Linked DNA regions of Collimonas fungivorans Ter331. The protein of the gene in region 2 interacts with the protein of the main gene of each other region in a pairwise test. Links are inferred from orthologs where the notes say so. Each region holds a gene or a part of one and is shown on either strand. Other genes may lie near its edges.

Region 1 (7,045 bases), 380 kb from region 2 along the record:
CAGCGCTTTCGTCTCGCCCATGCCGAGATCAACCAGGGCCGGTCCCGGGCAAATGCCCGCCATCCCCCAGCCTGCGCCAAACACGGCGCTGCCGATCAGCAGGCTGCGATCGATATGGCGTGCGGCGGGCAGTTTCATCTCGGCGCCGATCAAAGACCTGGTTCTGCGTTTTGCAAAAGAGAATGCCGCCAGCCCCAGCGCAATGGCGCCGGCCATCACGAACGCCAGCGACGGGTCCCAGGCGCCGCCGAGATCCAGGAAACCAAGCACTTTGGCCGGATTCGCCATGCCGGATACGATCAGTCCCAGCCCGAACACCAGGCCGGCAAGCAACGATGTGATGATGAGCATGGATTTTTCCTTAGGCGGCGAACAGGTGGCGTATCCCGTAGACAATAACAAAACCGCAGCCCATGAAAACGACGGTGGCCGCCAGCGAACGCGGCGACAGGCGCGACAAGCCGCAGACGCCGTGGCCGCTGGTGCAGCCGGAACCATAACGGGTGCCGATGCCGACCAGCAGCCCGGCCGCAATCAAGGCGCCGAAGCCGGCGTCAATCTGCACGGCGGGCAACGTTGCAAACCAGGCATAGGCCAGCGGAGAGCCGATCAGCCCTAGCAAGAAGGCGGCGCGCCAGCCGACATCTCCTCGCGCCGGCTGCAGCAAACCGCCCAGGATGCCGCTGATTCCCGCTATACGGCCATTCAACAGTACGAACATGGCCGCGGCCAGGCCGATCAGCAGGCCGCCAAGCAACGCTGGCCATGGGGTAAATGCGCTCCAGTCGATAGACATCATGTTTTCCTTGAGGGCCAATGTTTGGCCCGGTTCTTGCTCAGTTTTTTTGCCAAGCCGTTGACGAAGCTTGCCCATTTTCGCATGATTGGCGCAACGTCCGATTCCGCAACATTCCATTCACACGCCGGTAGACCATTTCCATATAAAAAGCTCCGACGGCGTAGCGGCTCCCATGCATTCACGGAGCGGAAGTTGAATACGAATCTGCTGTTTTTTCGCCAAAGCTGATAAAGTTGCAAAAATTCCATCAGGGGAGAACAAATGCTAAAGGCATTGGGTTTAATCATTCTCGGTTTGATCGTCTTGGCTGTCATTGCTGCCCTGGCGAGCAAAAAAGGCAGGACGGAAAACGCAAAGGCCGGCTACCAGTACAAAAGCAAGGCGCTGCTGACGGCAAACGAACGGGAAATGTACTGGAAACTGATCGATGCCCTTCCGGGTTATGTGGTCCTGGCCCAGGTAGCGCTTTCGAGCTGCATCGATGCAAAAAAACAGGGCGGCGCGTTCAACACGATCAGTGCGAAAAGCCTGGATTTCGTCATCTGCAATGGATCGCTGGACGTCCTTGCGGGCATTGAAATCGATGACAGATCCCACGCCACCGCAGCGGCGCAAAAACGCGACGCCAGAAAAAACAGCGCCATGGAAGCCGCGGGCATACAACTGATCCGCTGGCCGGCTGTTCCCCTACCCTCGGTCGAAGAAATCAAGAAAATATTCCCGCCTGTCCCACTCTCCGTCCCGGAAAAATCCGCAACCGAAATCATTCAGGAAAAAAAGATCAAGCTCCTCGAGCAGCAATTGTTCAGCATGGCGCGGAAACTGGAGAACATTCCCCAGGCCAGCAAAGCCGCAGGCGCCTGAACGGCGCCAGGCGTCCAGGGCATATATTTATTCCGTATATAGTTGTTCCAAATGATTCGTTCTTTCTTGGCATATACCTACTATATATTCGCGGCTAATGGAAAGAGAGCCGCGCATGTACTTTTTACCTCACGACCCCAAATTCCATTTCCTTGGTCAACCTGAGCTGTTGACCGCGGCTGTAGCCCCAGCGGAAGAAAAGACGCCGGCCGCGGCATGGCTGGCGCGCCTGGAATTGCCTACCTGGGGACTGATCGCCCTGATCTACGGCGGCTGGCTGGCCACCGTGCTGCATTGGCGCGAACTGGACCCGTGGCTCGGCACCCCTGTGCTGATCGCACTGAGCGCCTGGTACATGTCGCTGCAGCACGAGCTGATACACGGCCATCCGACCCGCCACGCCGGTTTCAACGCCCTGTTCGGCCAGTTGCCGCTGGCAGTGTGGTATCCGTACGCGGTATATCGCGACAGCCACCTTGCCCATCATCGCGATGAAAAGATACTGACGCTGCCTGGCGCCGATCCGGAAACCTATTACGTGTCGCTGCAGAGCGGCAGGCCGCTGGGAAGGGCCTTGCGCCGTTTCCGCAATACCTCCGGCGGCCGCCTGCTGGCCGGGCCGGCACTGGCATGGTCGCAGACCGTCCGCAGCGCATGGCGGCAGCGCAACCGGAAAACCATTGTTACCTGGGGCTGGCACCTGGCGCTGCTGGCGGCGCTGCTGGTATTCCTGCACGGCGCCGGAATATCCCCCTGGTACTACCTGTTCGCGGTCGCTTATCCCGCCCTCAGCCTGACCATGGTGCGTTCTTTCTACGAACACCGGGCGGTCGAAGCCACACAGGGACGTTCGGTAATCAACGAGGCAGCATGGCCATGGCGCCTGCTGTTCCTGAATTTGAATTACCATCTTGTACATCACCTGCACCCCGGACTGCCATGGTTCCACCTACGACAAGCCTATCTGGCCGAACGCGAGACCTACCTGGAACGCAGCGACGGCTTCGTCGAGCGCGGCTACCTGCCGCTGCTGTGGCGCCATCGCGGCACACCGGTGATTGCCGATATCCATCCCTTTGCCTGAACCGGCATCGCTATCTAACGGAGTCAACATGAGTCTTTACACTCGCCTGCTGGGCGCCGCCTTGGCCACCACCTTGGTCGCTACCCTGTTTTCGCCCATGGCCCAGGCCGCCGAACCGGTCCGGGTCGGTTCCAAGATCGATACCGAAGGCGCGCTGCTGGGCAACCTGATCCAGCTGGTGCTGGAAGCCAACGGCATCAAGACCGTCAACCGCCTGCAGCTGGGCACCACCAAGGTAGTGCGCGGCGCGCTGATCTCGGGCGAGCTCGACATCTATCCTGAATACACCGGCAACGGCGCTTTTTTCTTTTCCGATGAAAAAAACCCGGCCTGGAAAAATGCCGAAGCCGGTTACCAGCTGGTGAAAAAGCTCGACCTCGATAAAAACAAGCTGACATGGCTGACGCCGTCCCCCGCCAACAACACCTGGCTGATCGCGGTGCACAAGGATGTGGCGCAGGCCAACAAGCTCAAGACGCTGACCGACCTCGGCCGCTGGATCAGCCAGGGCGGACATTTCAAGCTGGCGGCTTCGGCGGAATTCATCGAGCGCCCGGACGCCTTGCCGGCTTTTGAAAACACCTACGGATTCAAGTTGAAACAGGACCAGCTACTGACCCTGGCGGGCGGCGATACGGCGGCCACGATCAAGGCCGCCGCGGAACAGACTTCCGGCGTCAACGCCGCGATGGTGTACGGCACCGACGGCGCACTGGCGGCGCTGGGGCTGGTGGCGCTGGACGATGTCAAGTCGGTGCAGCCGGTCTATGCGCCGACCGCGGTGATCCGCAGCGAGGTGCTGGCGAAATATCCCAAGATCGCCGGTCTGCTGAAGCCGGTGTTCCTGTCGCTGGATAGTCCGACGCTGCAAAAACTCAACGCCGGCATCGCCATCGAAGGACGCGACGCCCGCAAGATAGCCGGCGATTACCTGCGCAGCAAAGGTTTTATTAAATGACCATGGCGCGTCTGGCCAACCAGCCATGGCGCGTGGGCAACGTCGCGCTGCCGTCACTCAAGCTGCATAACCCGGTGCACCTGCTGCTGGTGATTGTCGCGATCGTCGCCGCCACCAACCTGCCTTTGCTGACCTACGCCCCCAATCGGCTGCTCAGCGGCCAGGGCATCTTGCTCAGCCAGCTTGCCGCGCGCTACTGGCTGCTGGCGCTGCCGGCCCTGCCGCTGCTGGCGGCGCCTTGGCTGCGGCCCTGCCGCCTTACCTATATTGTCCTGCTCATTGCAGCGGCGGCGCTCAGCGGCGGCCTGCTGGCTCTGGCCGGGCATGAAGCCCAGCTGCGCAGCGGCGAGGCGGATTCCCTGGCGCGCATCTCGTTCGGCGGCGCTTTCTGGCTGTTGCTGCTGACCGCCTGGCTGCAACTGGCGGAGGCGTTGCGCGGCCTCACCCTCAGCCTGCCGGCGCGGGTAGCGCTGATATTGCTTGCGTCAGCGCCGCTCGCGGCGCTGCTCGCTTCGGGTTACCTGGATAGCCTGTCGCTGCTAAAGGAATACCAGAATCACCAGGACGCATTCAACCTGGCGCTGCTGCGCCACCTGCAGCTGGTGCTGTTTTCGGTATTGCCCGCGGTGCTGCTCGGCGCCCTGCTTGGCGCCCTGTCTTTCCGCAGCCGGCGGGCGCGCAAGCTGCTGTTCCCGGTGCTTAACGTCATCCAGACCATCCCCTCGATTGCCCTGTTCGGCTTGCTGATCGGCCCGCTGGCGCTGCTGGGCAGCCTGTTTCCGCAATCAGGCATCGGCGGCGTCGGCCTGCCGCCGGCGTTGCTGGCGCTGACCTTGTATTCGCTGCTGCCGATGGCGCACGGCACCTTGGCCGGGCTGGAGCAGGTGCCGGCCGACGTGCGCGAAGCCGCCAGCGGCATCGGCATGTCGCCCTGGCAGATATTTTTCCATGTCGAACTGCCGTTGGCGTTGCCGGTGTTCCTGGCCAGCGTCCGCGTCACTACCGTGCAGGCGATCGGGCTGGCGGTGGTGGCGGCGCTGATCGGCGCCGGCGGTTTCGGCGTCCTCATGTTCCAGGGCATGTCGAGCAGCGCGCTGGACCTGGTGCTGCTGGGCGTGATCCCGGTGATCCTGCTGGCCATCGGGGTCGATACGCTATTCAAGGTAGCGATCGCTATCTTCAGGAGAAAAATCCATGATTGAAATCAGCGAAGTCCGCAAATCGTTCAACGGCTGGCCAGCGGTCAGCGAGCTGTCCCTGACCATCAAGAACGGTGAATTCGTGGTGCTGATCGGCACTTCCGGCTCCGGCAAGTCGACCTTGCTGAAACTGTTGAACCGCTTGCTGGAACCGGACAGCGGCAGCATCAGGCTGCACGGCAAGCCGGTGGTCGAGCACTCGCCGGAGCAATTGCGGCGCCGTATCGGTTATGCGATCCAGTCGGTCGGGCTGTTTCCGCACTGGACCGTGGAGCAGAACATCAGCGCCGTCCCGGTCCTGCTGAAATGGCCGAAGGCAAAGATCCACGACCGCGTCAGCGAACTGCTGGAACTGCTGCACCTGTCCCCCGAAAAATTCCGCCATCGTTATCCCGACCAGCTGTCCGGCGGCCAGCAGCAACGGGTAGGCGTGGCGCGTGCGCTGGCGGCCGATCCCGACGTGCTGCTGATGGATGAACCGTTCGGCGCGCTCGATCCGGTGACCCGCGCCAGCCTGCAGCAGGAGCTGGCCAATATCCACAAGCTGTCCGGCAAGACCATCGTGCTGGTGACCCACGACATCGACGAAGCCCTGGCGCTAGGCCAACGGATTGTGCTGATGGACCATGGCCGCATCGTGCAGCAAGGCACGCCGCGCGATTTCCTGCTGACTCCCGAAAACGAGTTTGTGCGCGAATTTGTCGGCCAGAGCGATGTCGGCATCCGCCTGCTCGGGCTGGACAAGATCGCCGGCCGGGTACGCGGCGAGCCCCCGATTCCCGGCGAACCGATCCGTAGCAGCAGCACGCTGCGCGAAGCCTTGTCCGCCTTCATCACGCGCAAGGCGCACAGCCTGCCGGTGGTCGACGAACAAGGCCAGGCTGCCGGCGTGCTGCATTTCTCCGACCTGCTCGAGGCGCCGCGATGAACCGGCTCCAGCGCCATCGCTGGCTCGCCGTCAGCAGCCTGTTGCTGCTGGCTTTTACCTTCGGCATGCCGCTGACGGCGCCCCTGTTTGCCGCCGTTTTCCCGCAGCTGGCCCGCCCTATGTACATGCAAGATGCATTCACCACGCTGGTGCTGGCGCATTTGAGCATCGTGCTGCTGTCGGGCGCGATTGCGGTGGTGGGCGGCGTGGCGGCGGGCCTGCTGGTGACCAGACCGGCAGGCCGGCCGTTCCGCTCTTCCCTGGAAACGGTGCTGGCGATCAGCCAGTCGTTTCCTCCGGTGGCGGTGCTGGCGGTGGCAGTGCCGCTGATCGGTTTCGGCGAAACCCCGGCCCTGATCGCGCTGGTCATGTACGGCGTGCTGCCGGTGGCGCAAGGCGCGATGAGCGGCTTGTCCTCGATCTCGCCGGCCATCCTGGAAATTGCGCGCGGCATCGGCATGAACCGCTGGCAGATCCTGTACCGGGTCGAACTGCCGCTGGCGGCGCCGGTCATACTGGCCGGCGTGCGCACTTCGGTGGTGATCAATATCGGCACGGCGGCGATTGCATCCACCGTCGGCGCCAAGACGCTGGGACTGCCGATCATCGTCGGCCTGAGCGGCTTCAATACCGCCTATGTGATCCAGGGTGCGTTGCTGGTTGCGCTGCTGGCCATCGTGGCCGACCAGCTGTTTGACCTGCTGTCGCAGCGCTGGACGCCGCAGGCAGGTTTGCATGGCGGAGGCAGTGCATGAGATGTGCGTTGCCGATGTACCCGTTTCCGGCCGGCAGCCTGGATGAATTCTGGAGCGGGCTGCGCCGCTACCTGCAACTCGAAGGCGTGGACGATGTTCCCCATCGGCTCGGCCAGCCGCAAGACCTTCTAAAGCACTGGCAGGAGCCGGACCTGTTGTTGAGCCAGACCTGCGGTTATCCGGTATCGACGGTTTTACACGGCAAGGTGCAGGTGGTAGGCGCCTTTCATTTCGACGTGCCCGGCTGCGAGCAGGCAAATTACAGCAGCAGCCTGTGGGTGCGACAAGAGGATGCGGCAAAACCATTGCAGGCATTTAAAGACGCCGTTGCCGCCTGCAACGAGCGCCACTCGCAATCCGGTTATCACGCGCTGCGCAGCGCGGTTGCGCCATTCACCGCCGGCGGCAGGTTTTTCTCGAAGGTGGTGTTCAGCGGCTCCCATCGGCAGTCGGCGCGG
Region 2 (6,874 bases):
GCCGCATCGGGCCGCATGGCGGTGGGCGAAGCATTGACCAATATCGCCGCCGCGGCGATTGCCGACATTTCCGACGTCAAGCTGTCCGCCAACTGGATGGCCGCTTGCGGCCAGCCTGGCCAGGACGCCGCCTTGTTCGATACCGTCAAGGCGATCGGCATGGAGCTGTGCCCGGCGCTGGGCATCAGCATCCCGGTCGGCAAGGATTCGCTGTCGATGCGCACTACCTGGAAAGATGAAGGCCAGGCCAAGGCCGTGACTTCACCGGTGTCGCTGATCGTTTCCGCATTTGCTCCGGTAAGCGACGTGCGTCGTTCGCTGACGCCCCAGCTGCGCACCGATCTCGGCGACACCGCCATCATCCTGATCGACCTCGGCCGCGGCAAGAACCGCATGGGCGCTTCGGCGCTGACCCAGGTGATGCAGCAGATCGGCAATGAAACGCCGGACGTCGACAGCGCGGAAGACCTGAAAGCTTTCTTCGCCGCCATCCAGCAGCTCAACAGCGAACAGAAACTGCTGGCTTACCATGACCGTTCCGACGGCGGCTTGTTTACCTCCCTGTGCGAGATGGCCTTCGCCGGCCATAGCGGCCTGTCGATCAATCTCGACATCCTGACCATGGAAAGCGAACACGCAGCCGACTGGGGCGATTCCAAGAACTGGACCGGCCAGGTGGCCGAGCGCCGCAACGAACTGACCTTGCGCGCGCTGTTCAGCGAAGAGCTGGGCGCGGTGCTGCAAGTACGCGCCGAGCAGAAGTCGGAAGTCATGAACGTGCTGCGCAGCTTCAACCTGGGCGCCTGTAGCCACATCATCGGCAAGCCGAATGCGCGCGACGTCATCGAATTCAGCCGCGACGCCAAGACCATCTACAGCCAGACCCGCATCGACCTGCAACGCCTGTGGAGTGAAACCAGCTGGCGCATCGCCCGCCTGCGCGACAATCCGGCCAGCGCCGACGCCGAATACGACCGCATCCTGGATGCGGCCGATCCTGGCATCACGCCGAAGATATCGTTCGACCAGCAAGACAATATCGCTGCGCCTTTCCTCAACCTGGCGGCCAAGCCGCGGGTAGCGATCTTGCGCGAGCAGGGCGTCAACTCGCATGTCGAGACTGCGTACGTGATGCACCAGGCCGGCTTCTCCGCGGTCGACGTCCACATGAGCGACCTGATCGCCGGCCGCGCACGGCTGGACGATTTCAAGGGCTTCATCGCGGTCGGCGGTTTCTCCTACGGCGATGTGCTGGGCGCCGGCGAGGGCTGGGCCAAGACCATCCTGTTCAACACCAAGCTGGCGGAGCAGTTCTCGCTGTTCTTCCAGCGCGGCGACACTTTTGCGCTCGGCGTCTGCAACGGTTGCCAGATGATGAGCAACCTGAAGGCGATCATTCCCGGCGCCCAGGCCTGGCCGAAGTTCACCCGCAACAAGTCGGAAAAATTCGAAGCGCGCTTTTCGATGGTGCAAGTCGAGTCGTCGCCATCGATCTTCCTGCAAGACATGGCCGGCACCCAAAGCGCCATCGCCATCGCCCACGGCGAAGGTTTCGCCGACTTCTCGCAAACCGGCGATATCAAGGAAGCGCTGGTCGCCATGCGCTTCACCGACAACAAGGGGCAGGTGACCGAAGCCTATCCGTACAACCCGAACGGTTCGCCGCAAGGCATCACCGCGGTGACCACGCCGGACGGCCGCTTCACGGTCTGCATGCCGCACGCCGAACGGGTGTTCCGCACGGTGCAGCAATCGTGGCACCCTGAGTCGTGGGGCGAGGATTCGCCATGGATGCGCATGTTCCGCAATGCGCGCAAGTGGGTGGGATAATCCTGCCTGGTCGAAGCAAGTAGGAGTAGGGTGGGCAGGTATTTCTGCCCACGCTGTATTCGCTCCTCGAACGACCAGCGTTCCGCGTGGGCACAGGTGCCCACCCTACATGACGTAAAAAAAGACGCTCCGAGGAGCGCTTTTTTATTGACTGCGTTTTTGCTGCTGCCGAGGTCTTATTGCACCTTGGCTTTGGCGCGCAGATCAGCCTGGTAAGCTTGCAGTTTCTTCTGTTGCAGCGCTTCGGTGATTTGCGGTTTGACTTCAGCCAGGGTAGGGATCTTGGCTGCGCGTACTTCTTCCAGCTTGATCACGTGGTAGCCGAACTGGGTCTTGATCGGCGTTTCGGTCAGTTGACCCGGCTTCAAAGCCACCAGCGCGTCGGAGAAAGGCTTGACGAAAGAAGCTGGAGTCGCCCAGCCGAGGTCGCCGCCGTTGGCTGCCGAACCTGGATCTTTCGATTGCTTGGCCAGGTCTTCAAACTTGCCGCCGGCTTTCAGCTTGGTGATGATGGATTTCGCATCGGCTTCGTTTTCGACCAGGATGTGGCGTGCGTGATATTCCTTGTCGCCGGCTTGTGCCTTGAACTTGTCGTATTCAGCCTGGATGTCGGCATCCTTGATCGGGTTCTTCTTGACGAAGTCGGCAACCAGGGCGCGGATCAGGATCGACTGGCGGGCGATGTCGGCTTGCGCCTTGACGTCGGCGTTATTGCCCAGGCCGAGCTTGTCGGCTTCCTGGATCAGCACTTCACGATTGATCAGTTCGTCCTTGACCATGTTGCGCAGTTCCGGGGTGTCGGCCTGGCCGCCTTGTGCGGACAATTGCTTGACCATCATGTCGGCGCGCGACGAAGGGATTGCCTTACCATTCACGACTGCAAGGTTTTGTGCCATGACAGGCAATGTAGCAGCTGCAAAAAGTACCACCAGTAAACGTGAAGGTTTAAATGTCATTATCAAATCCTAAATTTGGGGAGGTTGTTAATAAATCAATGCGAGGCAAAGGCAGAATAACTGAAGTATGTTTGAAGGACAATTATTCTTTAAGATCACTATATTTTATGCAGCTTTAGTTTCGGATGGTGCCAAGGCAGTGATAGCCAGTGCATGGATTTCGGTATGCATCATATCAGCCAAGCAATCATACACCAGCCTATGCCGATTTAAGCGGTTTTGGCCTTCAAAAACTGCGCAAACTATCCGTACTTTATAGTGTCCGCCGCCTGAGGCCGCACCGGCGTGTCCCACATGCAGCGCCGATTCGTCCTCAACTATACATTGCAACGGTGCAAGTGTTGCTGTCAATTTGTTACGAATGGTATCAAGCCTTGGGTTCATCTGGGTCCTTGATGTATTTGGAGAGCAGGATGCTTTGGCCGATCACGAAAGCGAACATCAGTCCCATGCCGCCGAACAGCTTGAAGTTGACCCAGGTCGCGGTCGGGAAGTTGAAGGCGATGTACAGGTTCAGGCAGCCCATGGCGATAAAGAAGGCGATCCAGGCGAAACCGACGCGCTGCCAGATCGGGTCGGGCAGTGCCAGCTGTTTTTCCATCATGGTGCGGATCAGGTTTTTCTTTGAGCAGCAGCTGGCTGACCAGCAGCACCACCGCAAACGCCCAGTAGAGCACGGTCGGCTTCCATTTGATGAAGGTATCGTTATGGAAGTAGATGGTGGCGCCGCCGAACACGCAGATGATGAGCAGCGATACCCACAGCATCGCATCGACTTTTTTCCGGCGCAGCAGCAGGTAGCCGATTTGCGCCACCGTGGCGACGATCGCCACCGCGGTCGCCAGCAGCACCGGCGCTTGCGCCACTGTCACCACGCCGCCGGAGACAAAACCCGACAGGTACTGGCTGGCCAGCGCTTGCGCGGCATCGGCGTGGCCTTCGCTCCATTTGAAGATGCCGAAGAACAGGATTACCGGGAACAGGTCGAACAGGAACTTCATGGGTGTTTTTGCTTTCAGTCAGGATAAATGATGGCCGGTGCTTCAGCCGGCCGGATCAAAACGCAGCGATGCCGAATTGATGCAGTAGCGCAGGCCGGTGGGCGGCGGTCCGTCCGGGAATACATGGCCGAGATGGGCGTCGCACACCTTGCATAAAATTTCAGTGCGCATCATGCCATGGCTGCGGTCAACGCGCTCTTCGACGTTGTCGGGATTGATTGCCTTGAAATAGCTCGGCCAGCCGCAGCCGGAATCGAATTTGGCGTCCGATTCGAACAAGGGCGTGTTGCAGCACACGCAGGTGTATACGCCATGTTCGTGATGATCCCAGAACTTGCCGGTGAACGCCCGTTCGGTGGCGGCGTGGCGGGTCACCTCGTATTCCATCGGTTCCAGCTCGCTGCGCCATTCGGCGTCGGTTTTGATGACTTTGCTGCTCATATCGTTTAATCCAATCTAAGACGAACAACTGACTTCCAGTCCGCGCGCCCAGTCCGGGGGCAATTCGGCGTACTGCGCATGCTGCGGCTGTTCGTCAAACGGGTTTTCAAGAATCTGCTGCAGTTTCCTGACTTCCGAGAAGTCTTTCTCCTGGGCTCGTTCGATAGCTGTCTGTGCCAAATAGTTTCGCAATACGTATTTGGGGTTGCTTGCATCCATAACAAGCTTGCGCTCGTGATCCTGGCTATTTTCCAGTTTCAAGCGCGCCCGGTATTGTAACGCCCAGGCGTCGAACGCTGCACGGTCGATAAACAGGTCGCGCAGGGTTTCGTCGCCGCCGCTGCCGTCCAGGCGCAGATTGCCGAGGCGGCGGAAAAACAGGGTGAAATCGACGTGGCTGCCCTGCATCAGGGCAAACATGGCGTCCAGCAGCTTGTCATCGTCCGCCTGGTGGGTCAACAAGCCAAGTTTGGCGTGCAGCAATTCATCCAGTTTTGCACCGTACAAGGCCTGGTAATTGCTCAGCGCAGCCTCGGTTTGCTCGACGCTGCCGATCAGCGGCAGCAACGCCTGGCCCAGCGCAAAGCAGTTCCAGTGGCCGATCTGCGGTTGCTGGTTGTAAGCGTAACGGCCTTGCTGGTCGGTATGGTTGCAGATGTGGCGCGGGTCGTAGGCTTCCATGAAACCGAACGGACCGTAATCCAGGGTCAGGCCGAGGATGGACATATTGTCGGTATTCATCACGCCATGCATGAAGCCGACCGCCTGCCATTGCGCCATCAGATGGGCGGTGCGGCGCGTTACTTCGGCCAGCAGCGCCTGGTAAGGATTGGCGGCCGCCTGCAATTCCGGGTAAAAACCGGCGATCACGTAGTCGGCCAGGGTTTTCAGCTGCTCGGGGCGGTTATTGTAATACCAGTGCTCGAACGAGCCGAAGCGCACGAAGCTGGGCGCCATGCGCGTCACCACGGCGGTGGTTTCCGGCCGCTCGCGCATCGCCAGCTGGTCCGAACCGATCACCGACAGCGCGCGCGAAGTAGGGATGCCGAGCGCTGCCATGGCTTCCGAGCACAGGTATTCGCGGATCGACGAGCGCAGCACCGCGCGGCCGTCGCCCATGCGTGAATAGGGGGTCGATCCCGATCCTTTGAGCTGCAGTTCCAGTCGTCCGCCGTCGCTGGCGGCGACATCGCCCAGCAGGATGGCGCGGCCGTCGCCCAGTTGTCCGGCCCAGACGCCGAACTGGTGGCCGGAATAGACTGCGGCTAGAGATTGCGAATCGGCGGCGGCACGGTTGCCGGAAAAAGTCTGGATGAAATCGTCGCTGCCGCATGCCGCCGGCGTCAGGCCGATCAGCTGCGCCGCCTGCTCGCTGGCGGCGACCAGGTAGGGCGCCGGCAGCGGGGTCGGCGCCAGCCTGGTGTAGGCAGCGGGCGAGTCAGCGAAGGCGTTGGCAAATGAATTGGCGAAGCGCAGATGTTCGATTCCAGGCGCTTCGGAGAAAGCCAGGCGGTTGTTCATGACAGCTTGATCCTGATGGCAAGAAGGGAAACCTCAAGTATCGCACGGCTGCCCGTCGCCTGTTCTATTCGGCCGAAGCTGGAGCCAAGGCCCGGGCGGCCAGGGTCCTGGCATGATCGCGGATGTCGATCTCCCAGGGCTCGCTCAATTCCTCGAAGCGCAGCTGGTCGCCGGCAAAAAAGGCACGCGTGGCTTCTTCAAAATTGACCTGGTTGCCGGCCATGGCCGACATGAAGCGGTAGGCCGATTCCTGCGCCTTGCGTACCAGGTCGCGCTCTTCGCCGCGGCGTTTCGCTTCCTCGACCAGCTTGCGCAGCGCCACCGAAGCGCCGCCCGACTGCTGGTTGAGCCAGTCCCAGTGGCGCGGCAGCAGGGTGACCTCGCGGCCGACGACGCCCAGTTTCGGGCGTCCCGGGCCGCGCGCCGTTTCCTGCACGTTGGCGCCGGCGGGATGTTCTGCCGCGACAGCAGCGGCTGCGGTTGCCGACAGGCGCTGCAGCACCTGCTCGGCGCTGCCGCGGAAGTCGACCTCGACCTGTTCGCTGGTGATATCGTCGAAAATCAGGACGGTTGCGGCGTCGTTCCTGTCGAGCAGTTCTTTGGCTTTCAGGGCCACCAGGGCCAGCTGGCCGGAAGCGATGCGGTGGGCGCCGGCAAAAGCGATGACCGCGTGGGGGGTAATGGTGCTCATCTGTTTCTCATGGAATGTGTGGATGGATAAATATTACCCGGGTTTAATTTGCGTGTCAATATTACCTTGGTAAAAATAAGAATGCTTATTTTGTATCGATAATGGCCGGCGAACCGGTGGCCGGCAAACCGGTGGCCGGCAAACCGGTAGAATGCCGGACTGCCCGTCGTTACCGTTTCACATAATCCTGCGCAATGGAATTTACCCTCATCACTTTGCTGAACGGCCTCAGTTACGGCTTGCTGCTGTTCCTGTTGTCGTCGGGACTGACGCTGATCTTCAGCATGCTGGGCGTGCTGAATTTTGCGCATGCGAGTTTCTACATGCTGGGCGCCTATTTCGCTTATGCGATCAGCATCAAGCTCGGATTCTGGCCGGCGCTGCTGCTGGCGCCGTTGCTGGTTGGCCTGCTGGGAGCGCTAGTCGAGCGCTTC

Evidence for each region.
Region 1: the proteins of CFU_RS23865 (region 2) and CFU_RS10915 interact in binary tests that used the Escherichia coli proteins (3 or more experiments, as listed by UniProt). The link is inferred for Collimonas fungivorans Ter331 from one-to-one orthologs.

What each region holds. Positions count from the first base shown.
Region 1 is NC_015856.1:2,474,827-2,481,871, reverse strand. What follows is about bases 2,805-5,804. They hold CFU_RS10915 (ABC transporter permease), read left to right. Parts: upstream 2,805-3,701; coding sequence 3,702-4,907; downstream 4,908-5,804. Other genes in these bases: CFU_RS10910 (ABC transporter ATP-binding protein), read left to right, coding at 4,900-5,804; osmF (glycine betaine ABC transporter substrate-binding protein OsmF), read left to right, coding at 2,805-3,705. Outside these bases: CFU_RS10940 (YeeE/YedE family protein), read right to left, coding at 1-351; CFU_RS10935 (YeeE/YedE family protein), read right to left, coding at 362-796; CFU_RS23295 (DUF2726 domain-containing protein), read left to right, coding at 1,061-1,663; CFU_RS10925 (fatty acid desaturase), read left to right, coding at 1,779-2,747; more of osmF, read left to right, coding at 2,776-2,804; more of CFU_RS10910, read left to right, coding at 5,805-5,832; CFU_RS10905 (ABC transporter permease), read left to right, coding at 5,829-6,587; CFU_RS10900 (phosphate/phosphite/phosphonate ABC transporter substrate-binding protein), read left to right, coding at 6,584-7,045.
Region 2 is NC_015856.1:2,856,199-2,863,072, reverse strand. What follows is about bases 1,532-4,360. They hold CFU_RS23865 (BolA family protein), read right to left. Parts: upstream 3,171-4,360; coding sequence 2,892-3,170; downstream 1,532-2,891. Other genes in these bases: CFU_RS12380 (protein adenylyltransferase SelO), read right to left, coding at 4,244-4,360; msrB (peptide-methionine (R)-S-oxide reductase MsrB), read right to left, coding at 3,830-4,228; CFU_RS12395 (peptidylprolyl isomerase), read right to left, coding at 2,007-2,786; purL (phosphoribosylformylglycinamidine synthase), read left to right, coding at 1,532-1,830. Also shown: more of purL, read left to right, coding at 1-1,531; more of CFU_RS12380, read right to left, coding at 4,361-5,749; CFU_RS12375 (DUF2239 family protein), read right to left, coding at 5,814-6,440; CFU_RS12370 (branched-chain amino acid ABC transporter permease), read left to right, coding at 6,635-6,874. UniProt on the Escherichia coli protein: Transcriptional regulator that plays an important role in general stress response. Has many effects on cell morphology, cell growth and cell division. Acts by regulating the transcription of many genes, including dacA (PBP-5), dacC (PBP-6), ampC and mreB.